Linked DNA regions of Acetoanaerobium sticklandii. The protein of the gene in region 2 interacts with the protein of the main gene of each other region in a pairwise test. Links are inferred from orthologs where the notes say so. Each region holds a gene or a part of one and is shown on either strand. Other genes may lie near its edges. The genes, in order: frlD, rpe and eno.

Evidence for each region.
Region 1: the proteins of rpe (region 2) and frlD interact in binary tests that used the Escherichia coli proteins (3 or more experiments, as listed by UniProt). The link is inferred for Acetoanaerobium sticklandii from one-to-one orthologs.
Region 3: the proteins of rpe (region 2) and eno interact in binary tests that used the Escherichia coli proteins (3 or more experiments, as listed by UniProt). The link is inferred for Acetoanaerobium sticklandii from one-to-one orthologs.

What each region holds. Positions count from the first base shown.
Region 1 is NC_014614.1:1,355,064-1,362,578, reverse strand. Bases 2,361-5,299 are described here. They hold frlD (fructoselysine 6-kinase), read right to left. Parts: upstream 4,260-5,299; coding sequence 3,462-4,259; downstream 2,361-3,461. Other genes in these bases: CLOST_RS06215 (SIS domain-containing protein), read right to left, coding at 4,375-5,299; CLOST_RS13870 (hypothetical protein), read left to right, coding at 3,229-3,390; CLOST_RS06225 (MFS transporter), read right to left, coding at 2,361-2,999. Also shown: CLOST_RS06235 (ABC transporter substrate-binding protein), read right to left, coding at 1-183; CLOST_RS06230 (alkaline phosphatase family protein), read right to left, coding at 457-1,743; more of CLOST_RS06225, read right to left, coding at 1,755-2,360; more of CLOST_RS06215, read right to left, coding at 5,300-5,370; CLOST_RS06210 (polyamine ABC transporter substrate-binding protein), read right to left, coding at 5,396-6,460; CLOST_RS06205 (ABC transporter permease), read right to left, coding at 6,457-7,284; CLOST_RS06200 (ABC transporter permease), read right to left, coding at 7,285-7,515. UniProt on the Escherichia coli protein: Catalyzes the ATP-dependent phosphorylation of fructoselysine to fructoselysine 6-phosphate. Functions in a fructoselysine degradation pathway that allows E.coli to grow on fructoselysine or psicoselysine.
Region 2 is NC_014614.1:1,968,018-1,975,493, forward strand. The notes cover bases 2,593-5,492. They hold rpe (ribulose-phosphate 3-epimerase), read right to left. Parts: upstream 4,421-5,492; coding sequence 3,764-4,420; downstream 2,593-3,763. Other genes in these bases: rpmB (50S ribosomal protein L28), read left to right, coding at 2,740-2,931; CLOST_RS09330 (thiamine diphosphokinase), read right to left, coding at 3,113-3,760; rsgA (ribosome small subunit-dependent GTPase A), read right to left, coding at 4,426-5,319; pknB (Stk1 family PASTA domain-containing Ser/Thr kinase), read right to left, coding at 5,341-5,492. Outside these bases: ATP-dependent DNA helicase RecG, read right to left, coding at 1-416; CLOST_RS09315 (DAK2 domain-containing protein), read right to left, coding at 514-2,157; CLOST_RS09320 (Asp23/Gls24 family envelope stress response protein), read right to left, coding at 2,177-2,533; more of pknB, read right to left, coding at 5,493-7,308; CLOST_RS09350 (Stp1/IreP family PP2C-type Ser/Thr phosphatase), read right to left, coding at 7,331-7,476. UniProt on the Escherichia coli protein: Catalyzes the reversible epimerization of D-ribulose 5-phosphate to D-xylulose 5-phosphate.
Region 3 is NC_014614.1:762,650-770,213, reverse strand. The notes cover bases 2,473-5,460. They hold eno (phosphopyruvate hydratase), read right to left. Parts: upstream 4,619-5,460; coding sequence 3,326-4,618; downstream 2,473-3,325. Other genes in these bases: gpmI (2,3-bisphosphoglycerate-independent phosphoglycerate mutase), read right to left, coding at 4,645-5,460; secG (preprotein translocase subunit SecG), read right to left, coding at 2,802-3,029; CLOST_RS03495 (sodium-translocating pyrophosphatase), read right to left, coding at 2,473-2,772. Outside these bases: aroF (3-deoxy-7-phosphoheptulonate synthase), read right to left, coding at 1-119; more of CLOST_RS03495, read right to left, coding at 733-2,472; more of gpmI, read right to left, coding at 5,461-6,168; tpiA (triose-phosphate isomerase), read right to left, coding at 6,183-6,929; CLOST_RS03470 (phosphoglycerate kinase), read right to left, coding at 6,939-7,564. UniProt on the Escherichia coli protein: Catalyzes the reversible conversion of 2-phosphoglycerate (2-PG) into phosphoenolpyruvate (PEP). It is essential for the degradation of carbohydrates via glycolysis.

The DNA.
Region 1 (7,515 bases), 610 kb from region 2 along the record:
ATATGCTTCAGCGATTTTTTCATATACTGGAGCAATTTCAGGCTTGAAATTTAGATAATATATTGAGCCGGTACTCTTGCCTTCTCCGGAATCTGCTGATTCAGCAGGTTCATTTGTGGAACCACAAGCTGCTAGAGAAAATGTCATAGCTGTCAATAATAAAACGGATAATAATTTTTTCATACTTTTCCCTCCTGTATGTTTTTTACAACAGGAATCGTTTCTGGAAACGTTTCCTGATATGTATATGTACATTTTACTACTATTAATTTTTTAAAGTCAAGAGATATTTTTTTATTCTAAGTATTCAAAAAATATTAAGCTTTGAAAACGTTCTCATTCCAATAATTACCCAATTTATTATTTTAAAACCAAAAAAGAGACCATCCAATATTTAATAAGGAATAGTCTCGAAAATAATATATAATCTAATATATAAATTACAAAAGGAGTAAACTAAATTTCTATTGGTTTTCCATCGCAATTAGGAAAGCTAATTCCTAGCAATCTAGCTATAGTTGGCGCTATATCAACCATAGCTAGATTTTCTAAGGAAGTATTATTTTTAATCATTTCCCCTGATATTAACAAGTTGCATTTATAATTATCTTTATTTTCTCTATAGCCATGAGTAGAATATTTTTTTCTTTGTGACTCTAAGTCTTCAATAGTTGTATTAGATATTGATTCATCAAAGCAATATCCTCGTTTTGCTTCAACCATATATTTAATACTTTTATGAATATGAAGCTTATCTAAGTCAGTTCTATCGTATAAATCTTCAATACCGTATTTTCCAACTGATAAAATCTCTTTTATTTTATTTAAAGTTAGCCTTTCTGCTTCTTGATCGTCTTTTTTGATATGGAGATAAGCTGAGCCGCCATTGCATTGAAAATATGCTCTCCATTTCATGGTTTTCCGATCCTCATAGATTAGACCCATTTCTTTCAATATATTGTTTAGATGCACTTTATATTGAATATCAATATGGCCATGGTCGCCAATAACCATAAAAGCGGTGTCTTTTTTAATTCCAGCTTCATCTACTGCTTTTATAATGCTCCCTAACCTTTTATCCATACGCAGCATTGCATTATTAACTTCGGTTCCTTTTGTACCGAAGTTATGCTTAGTATCATCTAAATCGATAAGGTGAAGTAAAAGTAGATTAGGTTTTTTCGATTTTATTGTATCGACTGCACACAAAGTCGAAAAATCATCTAAATTTGGCTGATTTACTCCATCCAAAACTTTTCCATACTTTAGGCTGAGTTTTGCACAGAAAAATGGGCTTCCATTTTTTAAAATTTTAAAAGCTTGATTTTCACCGTTTATTGCAACTACTTCAGGTAAATTATAATCTATCTTAGCTTTGCCAGTTACAGGCCACAATATTGCGGATGTAGTTAAATTTGCTTCTTTCGCAGCATCATAGATAGTCGTAGCATTGATATCTTTTCTATACCAAAACCACTCCTGATTTTTTTCGGAGATAAATGGCTGAAAAGGATTGTTGTGTACAATTTCATGTCTATCAGGATATACTCCAGTTACTAATGTAGAATGTACTACATATGTTAAACTAGGATAAATGCTAATTAAATCATTTGAATAAACTCCTTTTGATATTAATAGTGATAAATTTGGAAGTGAACTGGCAAAATCCCAATTATCTTCAGAAAAAGCATCATAAGAAATTACAATAACATGCTTTGCTCGCTTAGAACTAAAATCTTCCATCTGAGCTCCTCCTATACGATATCTCTTACTATATGCTCTTTAGGTAAAGTTATAAGAACTAACAAACCAATAATGAACAGAGGAATAATAGATAGAATACTATACCTAGCATTACCAGTAAGTGTAGTTGAAAATGCCATTACGGCTGGTCCTATTATTGCAGAAAATTTTCCAAAAATATTATAAAATCCAAAGAATTCATTGGAATTTTGCTTAGGGATAATTTTTGCGTAATAAGATCTACTTAGAGCTTGGATTCCACCTTGAGCAGAACCTATTAATGCTCCAAGTACGAAAATATGCCATGTATAAGTAATATAAAATGCTGAAATACAGGAAATAATATAAGTTATTATACCTATGATTATCATTAATCTAGCAGAATATTTCTTTGCTAGGTTACCGTAAATTATAGCACATGGAAATGCTATAATTTGGATTACTAGTAATATTCCAAGTAGAGTAAAGGTGTCGAGTGAGTCACTCCCTAAAATAGATGTAGCATAAGGTACTACCATTTTAATGATTGTATCAACTCCATCTATGTAAAAAAAGTATGCTATTAAAAAAATAGCAACAGTTTTGTATTTCTTGATATTGATAAATGTTGATTTAAGTCTGATAAAACTATTTTGAACTGGTCTTGGTTCTGGATTTATGAAATGAAGCTGATGTACGTTTTTTATAATGGGTAATGTTAGTAGTCCCCACCATAAAGAGGTAATTATAAAGCCTAGCTGATAACCAATTACTTTGTCCATTCCTAAAAAATATATAAAACCAAGACTAATTCCAAAAGGTATAATACTAGCTATATAACCAAATGCATAGCCTCTTGTCGACACTTTATCCATACGTTCATCTAAAGTAACATCGACTAAAAACGAATCATAAAAAACATTTGCACCAGAAAATCCAATAGCAGACAAAATATAAAATAATACTAAAATCTGCCAGTTTCCATTCTCGGGAGATACAAATGCTAGAGAAGTTGTAGTGAGCAGACCCAATAATGCAAAGAAAATAAAAAATCGTTTCTTTGTATCCTTGTAATCGGCTATTGTCCCAAGTATAGGACTAAGAATAGCAATAATTATGCTTGCAATTGAATTGAAATAACCTAAATCCATACTGCTACTAACATTATCAAACATACCAAAAACTATAGGTAAAAGGGATGTAGTAACCGCCATAGAATAAGCAGAGTTACCACAATCATACAGTATCCATGATTTCTCTTGTATAGTTAGCTTCATCCCTAACCTCCTATAAAATATTAGCTTTATAATTTATATATATAGATTTAAACTAGTATATAATAATGAGTATTTTAAATAAAACATATACGATAATTAAAAGAAAGTAAGGATGGATATCATGAATATTATTATTACTGAAAAGGCAAAAAATATACTTATAAAATTATACTCTAATAAAATACATCGTATTATGCCTAAGGTTATGACTTGAGCAGGAATAACATATGTGTTAGTTCAGGATGAACAGCAAAATGATGATAGCTTATATGATATAGATGGTTTGTTTTTTATTATCAGTAAAGAAGATGAAAAATATGTCAAATATATAGAAATTGATTATATTGATGATTGGTCAGGTGCGGATTTTGTAATCACCGCGGGATTTTAATTGAAGGATACAAATTTTATATTATAATTATTATCCTATTATATATAATTGACACATTAATTTATGTTAAATCACCAAGCGCCTTTGTAACCTAAAGTAATACTACTGCTAAGCGCTCCGTTTTTCATGCAACCTTCTATAGACACGCCGTTTAGAAGACTCATAAGAAAACCAGCGATATAACTGTCTCCCGCTCCCATACTGTCTATAACTTTACAATCAAAGATCCCAAATTCGAAAAAATTGTTTCCATCATATGCAATGCTTCCTTTAGTTCCCCTTGTAAAGATGACTATTTTAGGACCAATTTTTTTAATATTTTTCATTGCATTCTTTATATCCTCATCTTTGCTAAAATCGTCAGAAAAAAAAGCATAATCAACCCATGGCAGTGCTATTCTAGATATTTGATGGTTGATTTTATCTGCAAAATCGAAAGCTATGGGTACGTTTTTTGCTTTAAGCTTATATAAATCTGATTCAATCATTCCCCATATACCTGACACAACTAAATCATGACTACATAAAAAGTCAATATCTTTGTTTGATAATTTGAAATCAGCCATTACTCCTTCGTCATAATCACCCAGTATTCTATCACCATTTTTTATTTCTACATGAGTAACAGCGGTATTTCCAGGAAGTACTTTTAAATGAGATATATCTACCCCTTTTTTTGAGAGAGAATCAACCATGAACCTTCCAAACTTATCAGTACCAACAACACCTGTATAGGAAGAATTACCTTGCATTCTTTTTATATATACTGCAACATTAACTGGATTTCCTCCAGGAAAAAATTCTCCTGTATTATCATACAAATCAATACAGTTATCACCTACAGTAGCAATGTATATCTTTTTATTCATTTTAATCTCTACCTTTTTATATTTATTTTATTATATTTTATTTCTTAAATTTTCGAAAAAAACAGACTGCCTCAAGCTTGAGAAGCAGACTGTTATAAGTAAGAATTAGAAGTTATTAATAATCAAGTTGTCTGTAATATCTTCTAATTTCCATAGGATGACAGTTTAATTTTTCTAAATGGACATCTATTCTTGAAGTTATTACTCTCATCAGAAGATGAGATAGATGACCTCTAAATTTTTCACTAATCCCTTTTAATTCATAATCTTTTGTATCAATAATATTGTAATTAGCACAAATTCTTGGCAAAAAGTTCGCAACTCTTTCACTGAGTTTTCTTTGAGAGTCTTCGCCTATAAATACTGTAACTGCTGTATCTCTGTCTATTATTTCAAACATACCGTGAAAAAATTCTGCACTATGAATGGATTTTGTTCTTATCCAGTGCTGTTCTTCCCAATAGCACATTGCGTATGAATAAGTTGCCCCATACTGATTACCAGCACCTACAAAATAATGTATTTTATCATTCATATGCTTTTTAGCTATGAGTTCACCTAGCTCATCAGCTGATTTTTCCACTTGAACTAGGCATTGCGCCAGATGTTCATCGAGCTCATGATAGAGTTCATAATACTCATCAAATTCGCCAGCATTATACATAAATCTATCAGCAGTCATAAAAAATTTAAGCTGTTCATTTTTAGGATATGAAATCAGATAGTCAGACAATTTAGCAAGTTTAGTATCAGGATAATCAACAAACCCTATCACTTTTGCACCTGCATTCTTGGCTTTAATCACTCCATCAACCATTTCTGATGTGCTTCCAGTTACAGAAGATATAATTACAATGGTACCTTTACCAACTTTTTTATTACCTGTATGAATATACTCAGCAGCATTTTCAACAAAAAAGTTTAAGGCGGAATACTCTTTCATATGTACCTCAGCTTGTAAACAAGATGCATAGGTTCCGCCTATTCCTAGCCAGCATATATTCTTATATCCTTCATTACATATTTCATCAACTATTTTCTCAAGTTCTAATCTAATTGCCAAAGCTCCATTTACACTGTTTAACTCGTTTTTCTCGTCAAATTTTAGCATTATATTGTTCTCCTAACAAATTAAATTATTCTCCAACTTTTAATTTTTGATAATAATCATTATAAATTGTCATTGCTTCTCCAACATCTTTTTGGAAAAAAACGTTTTGCTTATAATCAAAATTTCTTGCAGGATCGTTCTTATAAGTATCAGAAGCCACCTCAACAGCTGCATCGTTAGGACATGAATACGGATATTCTATAAGGTTTTGTGCCATTACTTCAGGATTTGTAATATAGTTTAAAAACTTCTCAGCAAGATCCACATGCTTTGCCCCTTTTGGTATTACATAAAGATCAAATCCAAGTTGAACAGGATCTTTATCAAAATCAGCTATAACAAGATTATTTTTATCCCCTAATTCAGCCATTGCCCATGAAGCGTTTCCATCATAAGTAAAAGCTACAGAGGCAGTACCATTTGTAAGATTTTGCTCAGCATTTCCATATGCTACAACGTTTTCATTATACTTTACTAGCCACTCATATGCCTCAGCAATTTCGTTTTCATTTGTAGAGTTTGGGTCGTATCCAAGAGCAACGAGAGCTATAGGGAACAGATTTCTAGCTCCATCGATAGTTGCAATTTGTCCTTTTAAGGCTGGATTGATTAAATCATTATAGCTTTTAATTTCGATTGGAGATGTATCTTTATTGTAAACAACATAAATATAATTCATAAGGTAAGGAACGCAATATTCTTTAGCTGTCCAGTAAGATTCGTTAATATTTGAAGCATTAGGGATATTATCAAAGTTAAGCTTTTCTACATACCCACCCTTTACGAGAGATTCCATATAAGCGTCACAAGTCATTATAAGGTCGTATTCTTGACCTCCACCTGCAGTTAATTTGGTTATTGCATCTGCATTGTCACTCATGTATGAGAGATTAATTTTTACATTATTGTCCTTTTCAAATTTTGCAATTAAATCATCTGATATATATTGCTGCCACATGTAAATATTTAATTCTTTGCTTGAAGCTGTTTGGTTATCCTCATTGTCTGAACTTGAAGTGCTGCTTTTACAACCTACAAACGCACTAGAAACTAAAATCACAGTCAAAAAAATTAAAAAAGCTTTTTTCATAGTATTCCCTCCACTTTTCTGCGTTTTTTTAACGCATTATTAATTTTATTATTCAAAATCATTGCTATTACAATGATAAGAATCATGATTGTGGTTAGTGCATTAATATCTGGAGTAACCCCTGATTTATTCATTGATAGAATTAGAACCGGGAGAGTTGAATTCTTAGCGCCTGAAAGCATATTGCTCATTACAACATCATCTATTGATAATGTGAAAGATAAAAACGCTGCACTTATGACTCCTGGAAAAATAGAAGGAAGAGTCACATTAATAAATGTTTGAATTCTACTAGCACCTAAATCCATCGATGCTTCTTCTAAACTATAATCATCTCCACTTATCCTGCCTTTTATGGTTACAACTGCATAGGGTATACAAAATGTGCAATGACCAATAAGTATACTTCCCATACCAAGAGCAAATCCAACTTTCATGAATACAATAAGAAGAGCAACAGCCATAACTATTTCAGGAACTATTATAGGTATATAGAGCATGTTATTAATTGCTTTTCTCCCTTTAAATTCATATTTTCTTAATCCAAGTGCGCCAATTGTGCCTATGGTAACGGATATTAAAGTAGCCAAAACAGCAATTATTACTGAATACCATAAGCTTCCAATTACCGTAGAATTTGTAAAAAGCTTAGCGTACCATTGAGTAGTAAAACCATTCCAATAATAGTTATATCTTTGATTGTTAAAAGAAAAAATCATCATTACAAGAACTGGTATATATAGCACTGTATATATTGCTAAGGAGTAAATCATTCCTATTAAATTAGATAGGTTATTTTTTTTTCGAAGTTTAGAATTACTCACTTACAGCACCTCCATATCCTCAATCTTTGCAAATCTTGTATATATAAATATAAGAAGCCCTGTTATAACAATTAATAATACAGATAAAGCAGCACCAAGAGGCCAATTTCTTATTGCTCCGAATTGATTTTTTATTATATTTCCTATGTATAAAACTTTGCCTCCACCCAACATATCTGTAACTGTGTATATACCAAGTGATGGAATAAATACAAGAATGATTGATGATAT
Region 2 (7,476 bases):
TTGCTGTAATTGTCAAAATCTATTTCTGGAGCGCTGATATTGCAAATCCCATTTATCCTTTTAGCCGTACCATAAGCTTTTATAGTCCTTCCTATAGTCAGCTGACTTTGTATATAAGGATTGTTAAAAACAGTCAAAAAAGCTTTTTGTGTATTGTCATAAATACATATTCTTAAAATAACCATATTTTTTTTGGGCTTCTTTACATCTACTGATATAATCTTCCCCTCAATACAAACTTTCTCTTCAAAATGCACATCCGCAATCTTTTTAAAATGTCTTCTATCTTCATACCTCATGGGATAATGCATTAACAAATCTTTTATGGTTTTAATTCCCCGCTTGTAGTAAACAGTTTTTTTCTTTGGTCCTATCCCTGGAATTATATCTATTTCCAAATCTAGTTTCGATTTCATAAGCATCCTCTTTTTCTATAAAAAATAGTATAGATACTCGATTTAAAGACAAAAGGAAACCGTGAGGTTCCCTTTTTATTGTTATCTATAAAATAATCTATTCCACAGAAATAATATAATAATATAAAGGCTGTCCCCCATGATATAGTTCAATATCTAAATCTGGGTAAGCTTCCTCTAATTCCTCTATAAGGCTCTCAGCTTCGTCTTCATTGATATCTTCACCATAAAACAAGCTAATTATTTCGCTATCCTCATCTACAAGATTTTCTATAAGCATTTTTGTAACGGCACTTATTTCTTTGCCTGCAGATACAATCTTCTTTTCACCTATGCCTATTACATCGTCCTTTGATATTTCAAGCCCATCTGCGCTTGTATCTCTAACAGCAAAGGTTACCTGACCGCTTTTTACATAGCCAATAGACTCAGTCATTGAGCTTAAATTGTCTTCAAAGCTAGATTGTAAGCTCATATTCATAAGCGCTTGAAAACCTTGAGGTATTGTTTTGGTAGGAATAACTTTTATATTTTTAGTGCTAATTTCGCTAGCCTGTGTAGCAGCCATTATAATATTACTGTTATTCGGTAAAATAAAGATATCATTTGCCTTAATTTTATCTATTGCTTCTAAGAAATCTTTTGTACTAGGATTCATAGTCTGACCACCTTCTATAATATGGTCTACTCCAAAATCCTTCATTATCTTACTAAGTCCATCTCCCATAGCAACAGATATTATACCAAAGCCCTTGTTAATTTCTGCTCTGCTTGACTCTAATACAACCTCAGCTTTAGCATCCTTGTTTTGCTCTATTCTAACTTCATGCTGAAGCCTCATATTTTCAATTTTAATTCTATCTAAATCTCCATAATTTATAGCTTTTTCCATAACCTCACCTGGATTATTAGTGTGGATATGAATTTTAATTAGTCCATCATCCCCAACTACAATCAGCGAGTCTCCATAGTTTTCAATCTCTTTTTTAAAGTCTTCAGGTATTATTTTAGTGGTTTTTACCATAAATTCAGTACAGTATCCAAATTCAAGTTCACCTTCGAATATATGGATATCTTCTTCTTCGAATAATGCTGGTGCTAGCTTTTCAGACTTATCCTTTTTTACAGGTTCACCTATGAAACCACGATACAAGCCCTCAAAAAATACGACAAAGCCTTTTCCACCCGAGTCAACAACATTAGCATCCTTAAGAGCTTTTAGAAGCTCTGGCGTATGATTAAGTGAATTATTTGATGCCTCTAGCAATTCTTCTAGAAAAAATTTCATATCCATATGATTTTTATATATTTTCAAGGCTTCTTCAGCTGTTTGTCTAACTACAGTTAAAATAGTTCCTTCTACAGGCTTAATTACGGCTTTATATGCCACTTCTCTCGCAGAATCAAGTGCTAAAGCTATATCTTCAATAGTAAGCTCTTCTTTATTTTCTATAGATTTTGCGAATCCTCTTAAAAGTTGAGATAATATTACACCTGAGTTTCCTCTAGCTCCCATTAACGAGCCTTTTGTTATAGATTTTCCAATTTCTGTAATTGTACTTATATTTGAATTTTCAAGCTCTGATACAGCCGATTCAATTGTAAGCGACATATTTGTACCTGTATCTCCATCTGGAACTGGAAACACATTTAATTTATCTATCAGTGCTTTTTCATTTACAAGATTATTTGCCCCTGATAAAATCATTTCTTTTAATAAAACTGCATCTATTTTGTTCATGTGATATAAGAACCTCCTGTTACTTTTGAACTCTTACGCCTTGGACATTAATATCGATTTTACTTACCTTAAGTCCAGTTTGATTTTCTACATAATATTTAACTCTATCGATTATATTATCTGCAACTACTGATATCTTGGTTCCATATTGAATAATGACAAAGAGCTCAATACTAACAGTTTCCTCTGCAATGTCAACCTTTACTCCCTTGCTTCCATTTGGACCTTGGAGTAGCTCTACAATTCCTGTAGATTTGTTTTTTGATGCCATTCCAACAAGACCATAACATTCCATTGCCGCTTGACTTGCTATTTTAGCAACAACTTCTTTATCTATATATACATTTCCTTTTTCATTTGCTAAGATACCTGCCATTGATATACCTCCTTGTTCGCTGTGATATTATTTTATTTAGAATTTATTTATACCCTATTTTAATAAATTATCTCTTTTCAAAGTATATATGATATCAAGATTTTGTTCAAGTAAATTTAACCTTAGTACTGCTTTTTGTAGGCTCTGTATGGTATCATAATATTTGTTTTCTATTAATCATTCTGTTAAATAAGGAGGTTTTTGAAATGGCAAGAGTTTGCGAGGTATGCGGAAAAGGCAAAGTAAGCGGCAATAATGTCAGCCATTCAAATCGTCATACAAAAAGAACTTGGTCTCCAAATCTGCGTAACGTTAAGGCAGTAGTTGAGGGAACTCCAAAGACAATAAAAGTATGTACAAGATGCTTACGTTCTGGAAAAGTACAAAGAGCTGTATAACAACCAATGTACTTAAAAAAAGACTTGAATCTTTCTAATTAATTTAATTAAAAAGATTTCAAGTCTTTTTTATTGCAGATTTATATTAAGATCCCTAAATAGTCATTCTAATTAAACACCAATTTTTTAAATACATAAAATCATTGTTAAATTAATTATAGGAATCTTAATTCATACTAAATTATAATTCTGGGTTAGTTAAGATAGCAATAAGTTTCCCTATCTCTAGCTCTACTTCAGCTTCATCCTCAGATACTATGTTCGATATGCATCTAGTAGAGCCTAGCTCTAAATTATAATTATCAAGTGGATAAGCAAATCCTTTAAGCGTAATTCCATAAGCATTGTCCCCTAAAGTTATAAAGGATATGGTTCTAGCCTTCTCATTTAAAATCTTAGTTTTTCCTTTAGTAATAAGCCATGCCTTATTATTTTCATCTACAAGCTCTAGATTAAGCCCTAGTTGCTGAGCATAATATAGCATAAAAATGTTACCTAACATGTGGTCTAATCTCTCGCCTAAAAATCCCAGCATAGTAATATTTGAATAGCCCATCTCTTTTGCTAAATCTATTGCAAGTTCTGTATCAGTTTTATCTTTTTTCGCTGGAAATTTAATAAAAACTGTTTTTTGAGTTTTATAATACTCTTCAACTTCACTCTTAATTGAATCTAAATCCCCTACAATATAGTCTGGTACAATTCCCAATTCAAATAATCTGTTTGAAGCTCCATCAGCTGATATCAAAAGTTCATGCGAAGAAGCTGTTTCTTTATAAAACTCAGATGTTTTCATATTTCCATTTACAAATATACAGCATTTTTTCATAATCTATACCACTGAATTTTCTCTAAACAATTTAACAGTTTGCTTTATGTCATTACTGCCAAATATAGCAGATCCAGCAACTATTATATTTGCTCCTGCGCTTACTACTTTCTTCACATTTTCAGGGGTAATTCCTCCATCAACCTGGATATCTATATTCACGTTTTCTTTAAGACATAGTGATTTAAGCTCTTTTATTTTAGGTATCATAGATTCGATGAATTTTTGTCCCCCGAAACCTGGATTTACTGTCATAATAAGAACCATGTCTATGTCATGAATTATATGCTTTATAGTTTCTATAGGTGTAGCAGGATTAAGTGCAACACCTGCTTTTTTACCTAAGGCTTTAATCGATTGTATAGTTCTGTGAAGATGTGTGCAAGCTTCTTGATGTACTACAATAAGGTCAGCCCCAGCATCTGAAAAAGCCTCTATATATTTATCTGGATTTTCAATCATAAGATGCACATCAAAAACCATATCAATTTTGCCTTTAAGGGCATTTATAACTGGTGGTCCAATTGTAATATTAGGGACAAAATGTCCATCCATTACATCTATGTGTAAATATTCGCATCCAGCATCCTCAACAACCTTGATATCACTTAAAAGGTTCGAAAAATCTGCTGATAGAATCGATGGTGCTAATTTAATCATTGTATTTAATACCTCCGTTTTTTATCACTTCTAATTTCCTTTAATAACTGCAAGTAGCTTTCATATCGCTGATTTGGTATTTCTTTATCTAAAACAGCTTGTTTTACCTTGCATCCTGGCTCGTTTTCATGTATACATTTAAATCCAAATTTACACTCATGGTCATATTCATGAAATTCTACAAAATATTCTTTTAGCTCAACCTCGTCAATCAAGTCCAAGTTCAATGAGCTAAATCCTGGAGTGTCAGCAACTAGTGCATTCTCTTCTAGTTCAATAAGCTGAGCATACCTTGTCGTATGTCTACCCCTTTGGAGCTTCTCACTTATCTGAGATGTTTTTAAGTTTAGCTTTGGATCAATTTTATTTAAGAGACTGGATTTTCCTACACCTGAAGGGCCAGCTATTACCGTTATATTATCTTTAAACTCGTCTTTTATCTTTTGAAAATCTAAATCATGCTTTACACTTGCAGCAATAACCGTGTAACCTGCTCTTTCATAGATTTTTACATAATCTTCATATTTTCCTTCGGTATCTAAATCTACTTTATTAAAGCAAATAGTAATATCAAGTCTTTCTCTTTCTGCAAGAACTATGAATCTGTCTATTAGTGAAAGATTTGGCTCAGGGCTTTTTACAGCAAAAATCAATAGAGCCTTCGTTACATTGGCAATAGGAGGTCTGAACAAATAGCTCGACCTCTCTTTTACACTTTCAATCATGCCTTTTTTTGTCACAGGGTCCACTACCGTCATTTCTACCACATCGCCTATGACTGGGCTTATGCTATCTTTTCTAAATATACCTCTCGCTCTGCATTCATATACTTCATTATCTTCGTAATTTTTAACATAATAAAAACTCGATAGACCTTTTATAATTCTTCCTGTTTCCATCCTCCACATCTACCTCACTTTTTAAAAAGCTACTTGTTGGGTTGTATAATATTGACCATCTATATATATTTCATAGTCTTTTGTTTCGCCATTTTTACCTATTATATCCACTATTAATATTCCATTTAAGTCCGCTGGTCTAATAGTTTGGTTATATACTACAGCTCCTGTCGATAAATCCTTTATCTGAAGTGCAACTGTTTCTTTTTCAGGAAGCATGATAGCCATGCTAGTTTTAATTGTTTGAGGTTGCTCCTCTTTTTCTAGTCTATTTATTACTAGATTAATTTCACTGCCTTTTTTTGCTTCAGTATCTGCTTTTGGAATCTGCGATAATACTACTCCATCTTTTTTAGATTTATCTTCGTTATAGCTTAGTTCTCCCACTTTAAAATTTCCTATATTGGCTTTTGCATCCTCTAAGGATTTGCCAACAAGGGATGGAACCATTTCAAGTATTTCTTCTGGTCCTCTGCTAACTTTCAGCTTAATAATGCTTCTTTCCTCTACGTTTTCTCCAGCGGCTGGCGATTGCGAAAGAATAATATCTTCTTCCTGATCAGTAAATTCATACTCTACAGCCTCCTGCAGATTTTTTGACTCAAGTAATTCTAGAGCCTCTGTAAGCTTCATCCCTTCAACACTGGGTACACTTACAGTTTCAGCTAATGCTTTAGAGATGACAACTTTTATGGTCTCTCCTTCGTTTACTTTTACTCCCACAGTTGGCTCTTGTTTAGAAATAGTTCCCTCTGCGTATTTACTATTTGGTTCCTCAGATATCATTTCTACTTTAAGACCTAGCTTTGTAGCTTCTTCCTCAGCTTCTTCTAGAGTTTTTCCAAGAAGTGAAGGTGTATCTATCTTATTGGATGAGAAAATACCAAAGACATTTGAAGGTAGAAGTTCTCCTCCTGAGAATATAAATACAGTTGCTAAAAACACAAGCGAAGCTACCAAAGCTGCAATTATCGCAAAAATGGACATAGTCTTAGAATGCTTTCGTTTTGGCTTTCTATCTGCTATTTTTGATTTTTTATTTGATTTCATGTCAATTTCCTCGTCATCATAATCTTCCTCATAATCATCTGAAAAGTCCAGCTCTTGATGCCCAAAAAGTATTCTCTTAGTTTCAAAATCCTCTTCTCTTTCAATAAAATTATTTATAGGCTTCTTTTGCTCTAAACTAGAAATATCTGCAACTAGTTGCTCTACATTCTTGTATCTTCTATCTACATTACGTTGAGTCATTTTCAAAATAAGATTCTGAGCATCCTGTGACACGTTTGCAAAATCTTCTTCACCTAGCTCAACCTTACTGTGGATATGCTTCAGAGCAACATTTACAGGTGTTTCTCCGCTAAATGGAAGCTTTCCTGTAAGAAGTTCATATAGGACTATTCCAAGTGAATATATATCACTTCTCTCATCCATATATCCCCCTCTTGCCTGCTCCGGAGAAAAATAATGAACTGAGCCCATAACTGCCCCTACACTGGTAATTGTAGAGCTATTTACAGCCTTTGCAATTCCAAAATCTCCTACTTTAACCATATTGTCTTTAGTTATCATAATATTGTGTGGCTTGATATCTCTGTGGATAATTTTCTTACTATGAGCTTCTGATAAAGCTAAGGCTATCTGTTTTACGATATTAATAGCTCTTTGTTCATCTAAAGCTCCTTCTTTTTTAATGAGCTCTTTTAAATTTATTCCATCAACATACTCCATTACTATGTAAGATATGCCATTGTCCTGACCTACATCATATACATTTATAATATTAGGATGATTAAGGCTTGCTGCAGCCTGAGCTTCATTTTTGAATTTGTTAACAAATTCTTCGTCAGTTGAAAACTCATCCTTTAAAATTTTTACTGCAACTATACGATTTAGTATCTGGCATCTAGCGGTATAAACATTTGCCATCCCGCCTTCTCCTATTTTTTCCATCAGCTGATATCTATTTCCTAAAACTTTATTATTCACTGTTTCACCATCTTTCACGATATTATAGGATAACACAAACTATTGTTATATTATCTTTTCCACCCTTTTTATTAGCTAATTCCACAAGACTGTCACAACAATTTTGTGGATTGATGCAGGTTCTTAAAATATTTTGAATCTCAGAATCATCGACCATATTGGTTAGTC
Region 3 (7,564 bases), 1.2 Mb from region 2 along the record:
CCTATTATATGGCGACTTTCACCTACTACTTCATGTACACTGCATCCAAGGCTTTGCATTTTTAATTTTATCTTTTCAATCTCTTCTCTAGATATACCAGGCTTTAATACTATTACCATTTAAATCACTCCTATTATTTTTATTTTTAAGTTAGTTATAAGTTCTTAAGTTAGTTATCAAATTAAATTTCTCTTATATTATTTACATATTTTTAATCGAATTTTTATTAATTGTTAATCTATTAAATCTATTTAAACTCTTATATTTTCTTTGGCCAAATAGAAAGTATAAGAAATAATAATTTAAAATTTAATACTGATATTAAAAAAGGGCCTCATTGAAGTTTCAATGAGACCCTAAGTTTATCAGGTATTTTTATTCACTATTCCCGTATTTCCTTAAGCTTAATCCTGGGGAACCTGAGGATAATATAAAGAATATCTCATTGGATTTTTATATGATTTTTGAAATGCAAAATAACTTGCGCTATAAAAATAAAAGCCCAAGCTAAAAAAGCTAAAATAAAATTTATTATTTGCATTTATCATATTTCCAATGAGGTTTTCCATTTTTTTATCCCTTCTGGATGGATATACATTCATCCTAATATTTATACTGTATTATGTATTGTGATTTATTCTACCACGATTTTAGAGGATGTCAACAAATAAAATTAATTTATATAAAAAAAAGAACTATATTCGCTATGAATATAGTTCTTAAATTTATTTATTATTTTCCAAATAGTCCAAGAAGCATTCCACCGTACTGAACAAATACTGGTGCAAACACTAGAGAAACTATAGTCATAAGTTTGATTAGGATATTGATAGAAGGTCCAGATGTATCTTTGAATGGATCTCCAACTGTATCTCCAACAACTGCTGCCTTATGAGCTTCTGAACCTTTTCCGCCATGAGCTCCAGATTCAATGTATTTTTTAGCATTATCCCAAGCTCCGCCGGCATTTGCCATCATGATAGCAAGTAAAACTCCAGTTACAAGAGCTCCTCCAAGAAGACCTCCTAGAGCCTCAGTTCCAAGTAAAAGTCCAATAGCAATAGGTGATAATACAGCCATAACTCCAGGAACAATCATTTGCTTAAGAGCTGCTGCTGTAGAGATATCTACGCATCTTGCATAATCAGGCTTACCAGTTCCCTCCATGATACCAGGGATAGTTTTAAACTGTCTTCTAACTTCTTCAATCATATCGAATGCAGCTTTACCAACTGCTTCCATTGTCATAGCTGAGAATAGGAATGGTAGCATTCCACCTATAAACATTCCCGCAATAACCTCTGGGTTAGTTAAGCTGATTGATGATAATCCAGTAGCTGCTGTGTAAGATGCAAATAGAGCAAGTGCAGTAAGAGCTGCTGATCCAATTGCAAAACCTTTACCAATAGCAGCAGTTGTGTTACCAACTGAGTCAAGTTTGTCAGTGATTGCTCTAACTTCTTTTGGAAGCTCGCACATCTCTGCAATACCACCTGCGTTATCCGCAATAGGTCCATAAGCATCTACCGCTACTGTCATACCAGTAGTTGCAAGCATACCTACAGCTGCAAGAGCTATTCCGTATAGTCCTCCAGCCATGTAAGCACCTAAAATACCAATAGATATAATGATAAGTGGCCACATTGTTGATTCCATACCAACAGCAAGACCTGAAATTATAGTAGTTGCTGGTCCAGTTTCAGACTGATCAGCAATTTTCTTAACATGTTTAAAATCTGCAGAAGTATAAATTTCTGTAATTTGTCCGATAATAGTTCCCACTACTAGACCAATGATGATAGCCCAAAAACCTGAAAGGTTTCCTAAGAACATATTAGAAAGGAAGAACGATGCTAAAACTGTAATTCCTCCAGCTACATAAGTACCCATTTTAAGAGCTTTATGTGGATCTGAATTGTCATCTCCTTTTACGAAGAAAGTTCCGATGATAGATCCGACTATACCAACTGCAGAAACTGCAAGAGGGAAAATAGCTCCTAAAACTCCATATGATTCTCCAGAGTTTGATACAGCAAGTATACCAAGTGTCATAGCTGCGATTAATGATCCAACATATGACTCAAAAAGGTCAGCTCCCATACCAGCTACGTCTCCAACATTATCTCCAACGTTATCAGCGATAACTGCAGGGTTTCTTGGATCGTCTTCTGGAATTCCAGCTTCAACTTTACCAACTAAGTCCGCTCCAACGTCTGCTGCCTTAGTATAGATACCTCCACCAACACGTCCAAAAAGTGCAAGTGAAGATGCTCCTAGTCCAAATCCAGTAAGTATATTAGTTGCTGCAGCAGAGTCATATCCCATGCTTGTTAGTATCATATAAAGTACACTTACTCCAAAGATACCAAGACCAACAACAGACATACCCATAACAGCTCCGCCTGAAAAAGCAATTGAAAGTGCTTTATTCATTCCACCTTCTCTAGCTGCATTTGCTGTTCTTACGTTAGCTTTTGTTGCAACTTGCATTCCAAAAAATCCTGCAAGTGTAGAAAAAGCAGCTCCAACTAAGAAACAAACTGCTGTAAGTATATTGATACCAATTGCTAAAACTACGAATAATACCGCGATAAAAATTGCTAATACCTTGTACTCTCTAGTTAAGAAAGCCATCGCACCTTCATGGATGTAAGTAGAGATTTCTTTCATTCTTTCAGTTCCAACATCAACTTTGTTGATTTTAGAAGAAAGAACGAATGCAAATACAAGGGCTAGTACTCCAATAATTGGAGCCCATATTAAGTTTTGCATTTCGATAATACCTCCTAATAATATTGTTTTTACTGTAGTGCTACTAATACGATTGCTAATACTATGAACAATACTGCACACGCTGCTGTTATTTTTCTAAAAATAACATCCATACCTCTTGCCTTGTTTCCCATAAGCTGCTCTGCTCCTCCAGTTATAGCCCCAGAGAAACCTGCGCTTCTTCCTGATTGGAGAAGTACACTAGCAATTAGACCTAAGCTTACAATAATCTCCACAACCATTAGAAATGTTTTCATATTAAGCACCTCCTTATGCATATAAATGCTAATCATACCTACATATTTTAACATAGTGATAAGTATAAAGCAATAAATAAGATTATATGTAATGCAAAATTAATTATATTTGTCAATGGCAAATTTTGGATATTGTTTTTAAGTATTTAGACAAAACAACGAGAGCTGTATAAGCCCTCGCTATTTTTATTTTAATGCAGTTTTTAACATGTTTTAAATGCTTCATACTTACTTATAATTATTTGCTTATTATTTAAAAAACATAATCAGATTTAAAGTTTAGTCCTAAAATCTAACTATCTTTTTTTAATGTTATAAAATGCATTCATGCCTGCATACTGAGAAACTTCGCCTATCATTTCTTCTATTCTAATTAATTGGTTGTATTTAGCTACTCTATCAGTTCTAGATGGAGCACCAGTTTTGATTTGTCCAGCATTTACCGCTACAACTAAATCAGCTATAGTTGTGTCTTCTGTTTCTCCAGAACGGTGAGAAATGATAGCAGTGTAACCTGCTCTTTTAGCCATTTCTATAGCATCTAGAGTCTCTGTTATAGTACCTATTTGGTTTAGCTTAATTAGAATTGAATTTGCTATACCTTTTTGAATTCCCTCTTCTAGCTTAGCTGTATTTGTTACAAATAAGTCATCCCCAACGATTTGAATCTTATCTCCAAGTCTTTCAGTCATAAGCTTGAAGCCGTCCCAATCATTTTCATCTAGTCCATCTTCGATAGAAATAATAGGATATTTAGATACTAAATCTTCATAGAAAGCAACCATTTCTTCTGATGTAAGCTCTTTGCCTTCTCCAGCAAGAACGTATTTTTTCTTATCAGCACTATAGAATGATGAAGCAGCAGCATCCATAGCTATTTTAACTTCATCTCCTGGCTTATATCCAGCTTTTTCTATAGCTTCTACTATAGCCATTAAAGCTTCTTCATTTGAACCAAGGTTTGGTGCAAATCCACCTTCATCACCTACTGCAGTATTTAACCCTTTACCTTTTAATACAGATTTTAGTGAATGGAAAATCTCTGCTCCCATTCTAAGCGCTTCAGCCCATGAGTCTGCTCCTACAGGCATAACCATAAACTCTTGAATATCTACGTTATTATCCGCATGCTCTCCGCCGTTTATGATGTTCATCATAGGAGTAGGAAGAACCTTTGCATTTACTCCTCCTAAATATTGGAATAAAGGCATTCCTAGTTCTTCAGCTGCTGCTTTAACAACTGCCATAGAAACTCCAAGAATAGCGTTAGCTCCTAATTTACCTTTATTATCAGTTCCATCTAGTTCGATTAGCATTTGGTCAATTCCAACTTGGTCAAATACATTCATGCCTATTAGCTCTGGAGCTATGATTTCATTTACGTTATCAACTGCATTAAGTACTCCTTTGCCTAAATAACGAGACTTGTCTCCATCTCTTAATTCTACAGCTTCATAGATACCTGTTGATGCTCCAGATGGAACTGCAGCTCTACCCATTTCTCCTGACTCTAATACTACCTCTACTTCTACAGTTGGATTTCCTCTTGAATCTAGAATTTCTCTTGCAAATACATCAGATATAAACATTTTGTTTCCTCCTTGGTTTATTATAATTATTTTATTAGTAGACTTATACCCGTCATTTGTTCTGGCTTTTCAAGTCCCATTACTTCTAAAATTGTAGGTGCAAAATCGCACAGTCTTCCGCCATCTCTTAATTTTATATTTTTATTTACATCATCAACCATAACAAAAGGAACTTTATTTGTAGTGTGCGCTGTAAATGGTCCACCAAGATCATCAAACATCTGCTCTGCATTACCATGGTCTGCTGTTATAAAAGCAACTCCACCTAGACTTTTTATCTTATCTAGTACTTTTCCTAGACATATATCTACAGTTTCTACTGCTTTAACTGCTGCTTCAAATACTCCAGTATGTCCTACCATGTCAGGATTTGCAAAGTTTAGAACAATTAAATCCTTAGGATTAGTTTCTAAATCGTTAATTAGCCTATCTGTTACTTCATACGCTGACATTTCAGGTTTTAAGTCATAGGTTGCAACTTTTGGAGAAGGTACTAATATACGCTCTTCATTGGTATAGGCCTCTTCTCTTCCTCCATTGAAGAAAAATGTAACGTGGGCATATTTTTCTGTTTCTGCTATACGAAGCTGAGTTTTTCCTTTAGATGCTATATATTCTCCTAGAGTATTGTCTAAAGTTTGAGGAGTATAAGCTACTATTACATTAGGCATAGTTTTGTCATACTGAGTCATGGTGACATATGTCGTTTCGAAATATTCTCTTTCAAACCCATCAAAGTCTCTATCCACAATAGCTCTAGTAAGCTCTCTCGCTCTATCTGGTCTAAAATTAAAGAATATAACTGAGTCATGAGCAGAAAGCGTAGTCAGTCCTTCTCCAATTACTGTAGGAAGCACAAACTCATCTGTCACATTCTCATGGTATGAAGCCTCAATGCATGAAAGTGCTGAATCTGCTTTTGGAGCATCTGCCTTTACTATAGCATCATAGGCTAGCTTTACTCTGTCCCATCTTTTGTCTCTGTCCATGGCATAGTATCTGCCACTTACAGTTAGAATTTTTCCAATGCCATGAGTTTTCATAAAGTTTTCTAGCTGCACGATATAGTCTTTTCCACTTTGCGGTGGCGTATCTCTTCCGTCCATAAAAGCATGCACATAGACATCCTTTACACCTTGTTGCTTTGCCATAAGAAGCAAGCCCTCAATATGTGAATTGTGAGAATGCACTCCTCCATCTGATAAAAGGCCCATAAGATGAAGTGCTCTTCCTTCTTTTTTAGCATTTTCCATAGCCTCTAGCAAGGCTGGATTTGTAAAAAGTGAGCCTTCTCTAATTTCTTTCGTTATTCTTGTTAATTCTTGATATACAATTCTTCCTGCACCTATGTTTAGGTGCCCAACTTCAGAATTTCCCATCTGTCCATCTGGCAATCCTACATCTTCTCCACTTGCACCTATAAGTGTATGTGAATAATTTTGAAATATAGAATCAAATACTGGAGTATTGGCATGCTTTACAGCATTGCCTCTATCTGTAGGCAGATATCCAAAGCCATCTAGAATTATAAGCGCTACGGGTTTTCTCATATAGATTTCTCCTCTTAAAAATTGACTAAAGCAGTAAAATCAGAGGCTTCTAATGAGGCTCCTCCCACAAGTGCTCCGTCAATATCACTTTCATTCATAATCTCTTCAACATTCGAAGGCTTAACACTGCCTCCATACTGAATACGAACTTCCTCAGATACTTCCTCAGAGTACATGTCTTTTACAACCTCTCTGATATAAGCAATTACTTCGTTTGCATCTTGGCTAGATGCAGTTTTTCCTGTACCTATAGCCCAAATAGGCTCATAGGCTATGACAAGAGATGAGACCTGCTCATTAGTAAGTCCTTCTAGGCCTTTCATCGTTTGGTCTTTTACTATTTCTTTAGTTTTTTCTGCTTCTCTTTCCTCTAAAGACTCTCCTACGCACATGATTGGAGTTATATCATAAGCTAAAGCCTTTTTTACTTTTTTATTGACAGTTTCATCTGTCTCATTAAAATACTGTCTTCTCTCTGAATGTCCTATTATTACATAATCTACCATTAGTTCTTTTAGCATAGCTGCTGATATTTCACCAGTAAAAGCTCCTTTTTCCTCATAATGCATGTTTTGAGCTCCTACTTTGATGTTCGTATCCTTTACTGCTTGTTTTATATCCTTTAGCTGTGTAAATGGAGCGCAAATAACTGTCTCTACATCCGTTCCAGCAACCTCAGCTTTAATTTTTTCTACAAACTCAAGCGCCTCGGCTATTGTTTTATGCATTTTCCAATTTCCAGCTATTATAGGTTTTCTCATTTTTGCCTCCTATTTGCTTTCAAGTACATCTATACCAGGAAGAATTTTACCCTCTAAAAACTCTAGAGATGCTCCTCCGCCTGTTGAGATATGAGTCATTTTATCAGCGAATCCAAGCTGTTCAACTGCTGCAGCCGAGTCTCCTCCACCTATAATTGATACAGCATCTGTATTTGCAATTATTTCTGCTAAGGATTTTGTTCCTACAGCAAATTTAGGCATTTCAAATACGCCCATAGGTCCATTCCAAATTACTGTTTTAGCTTGTTTTATTTCATCTTCAAAAAGCTTGATAGTTTTAGGTCCAATATCTAGTCCCATGAAGCCTTCTGGAATTTCTTCTGTATCAGTGGCAAACGATTCACTAGTTTCATTAAATTCCTTTGCAACCATGTGGTCAATAGGAAGAAGCAATTTTATGCCTTTTTGCTTTGCTTTTTCTAATAAATCCTTTGCAAGCTCTACTTTGTCATCTTCTACTCTTGAGCTTCCAACTGGAACGTTTAGAGCTTTCTTGAAGGTATATGCCATAGCTCCGCCTATAATAAGCGTATCTACTTTGTCCATCATATTTTCTATTACAGAAATTTTATCTGAAACCTTTGCTCCTCCAAGTATTGCTACAAAAGGTCTTT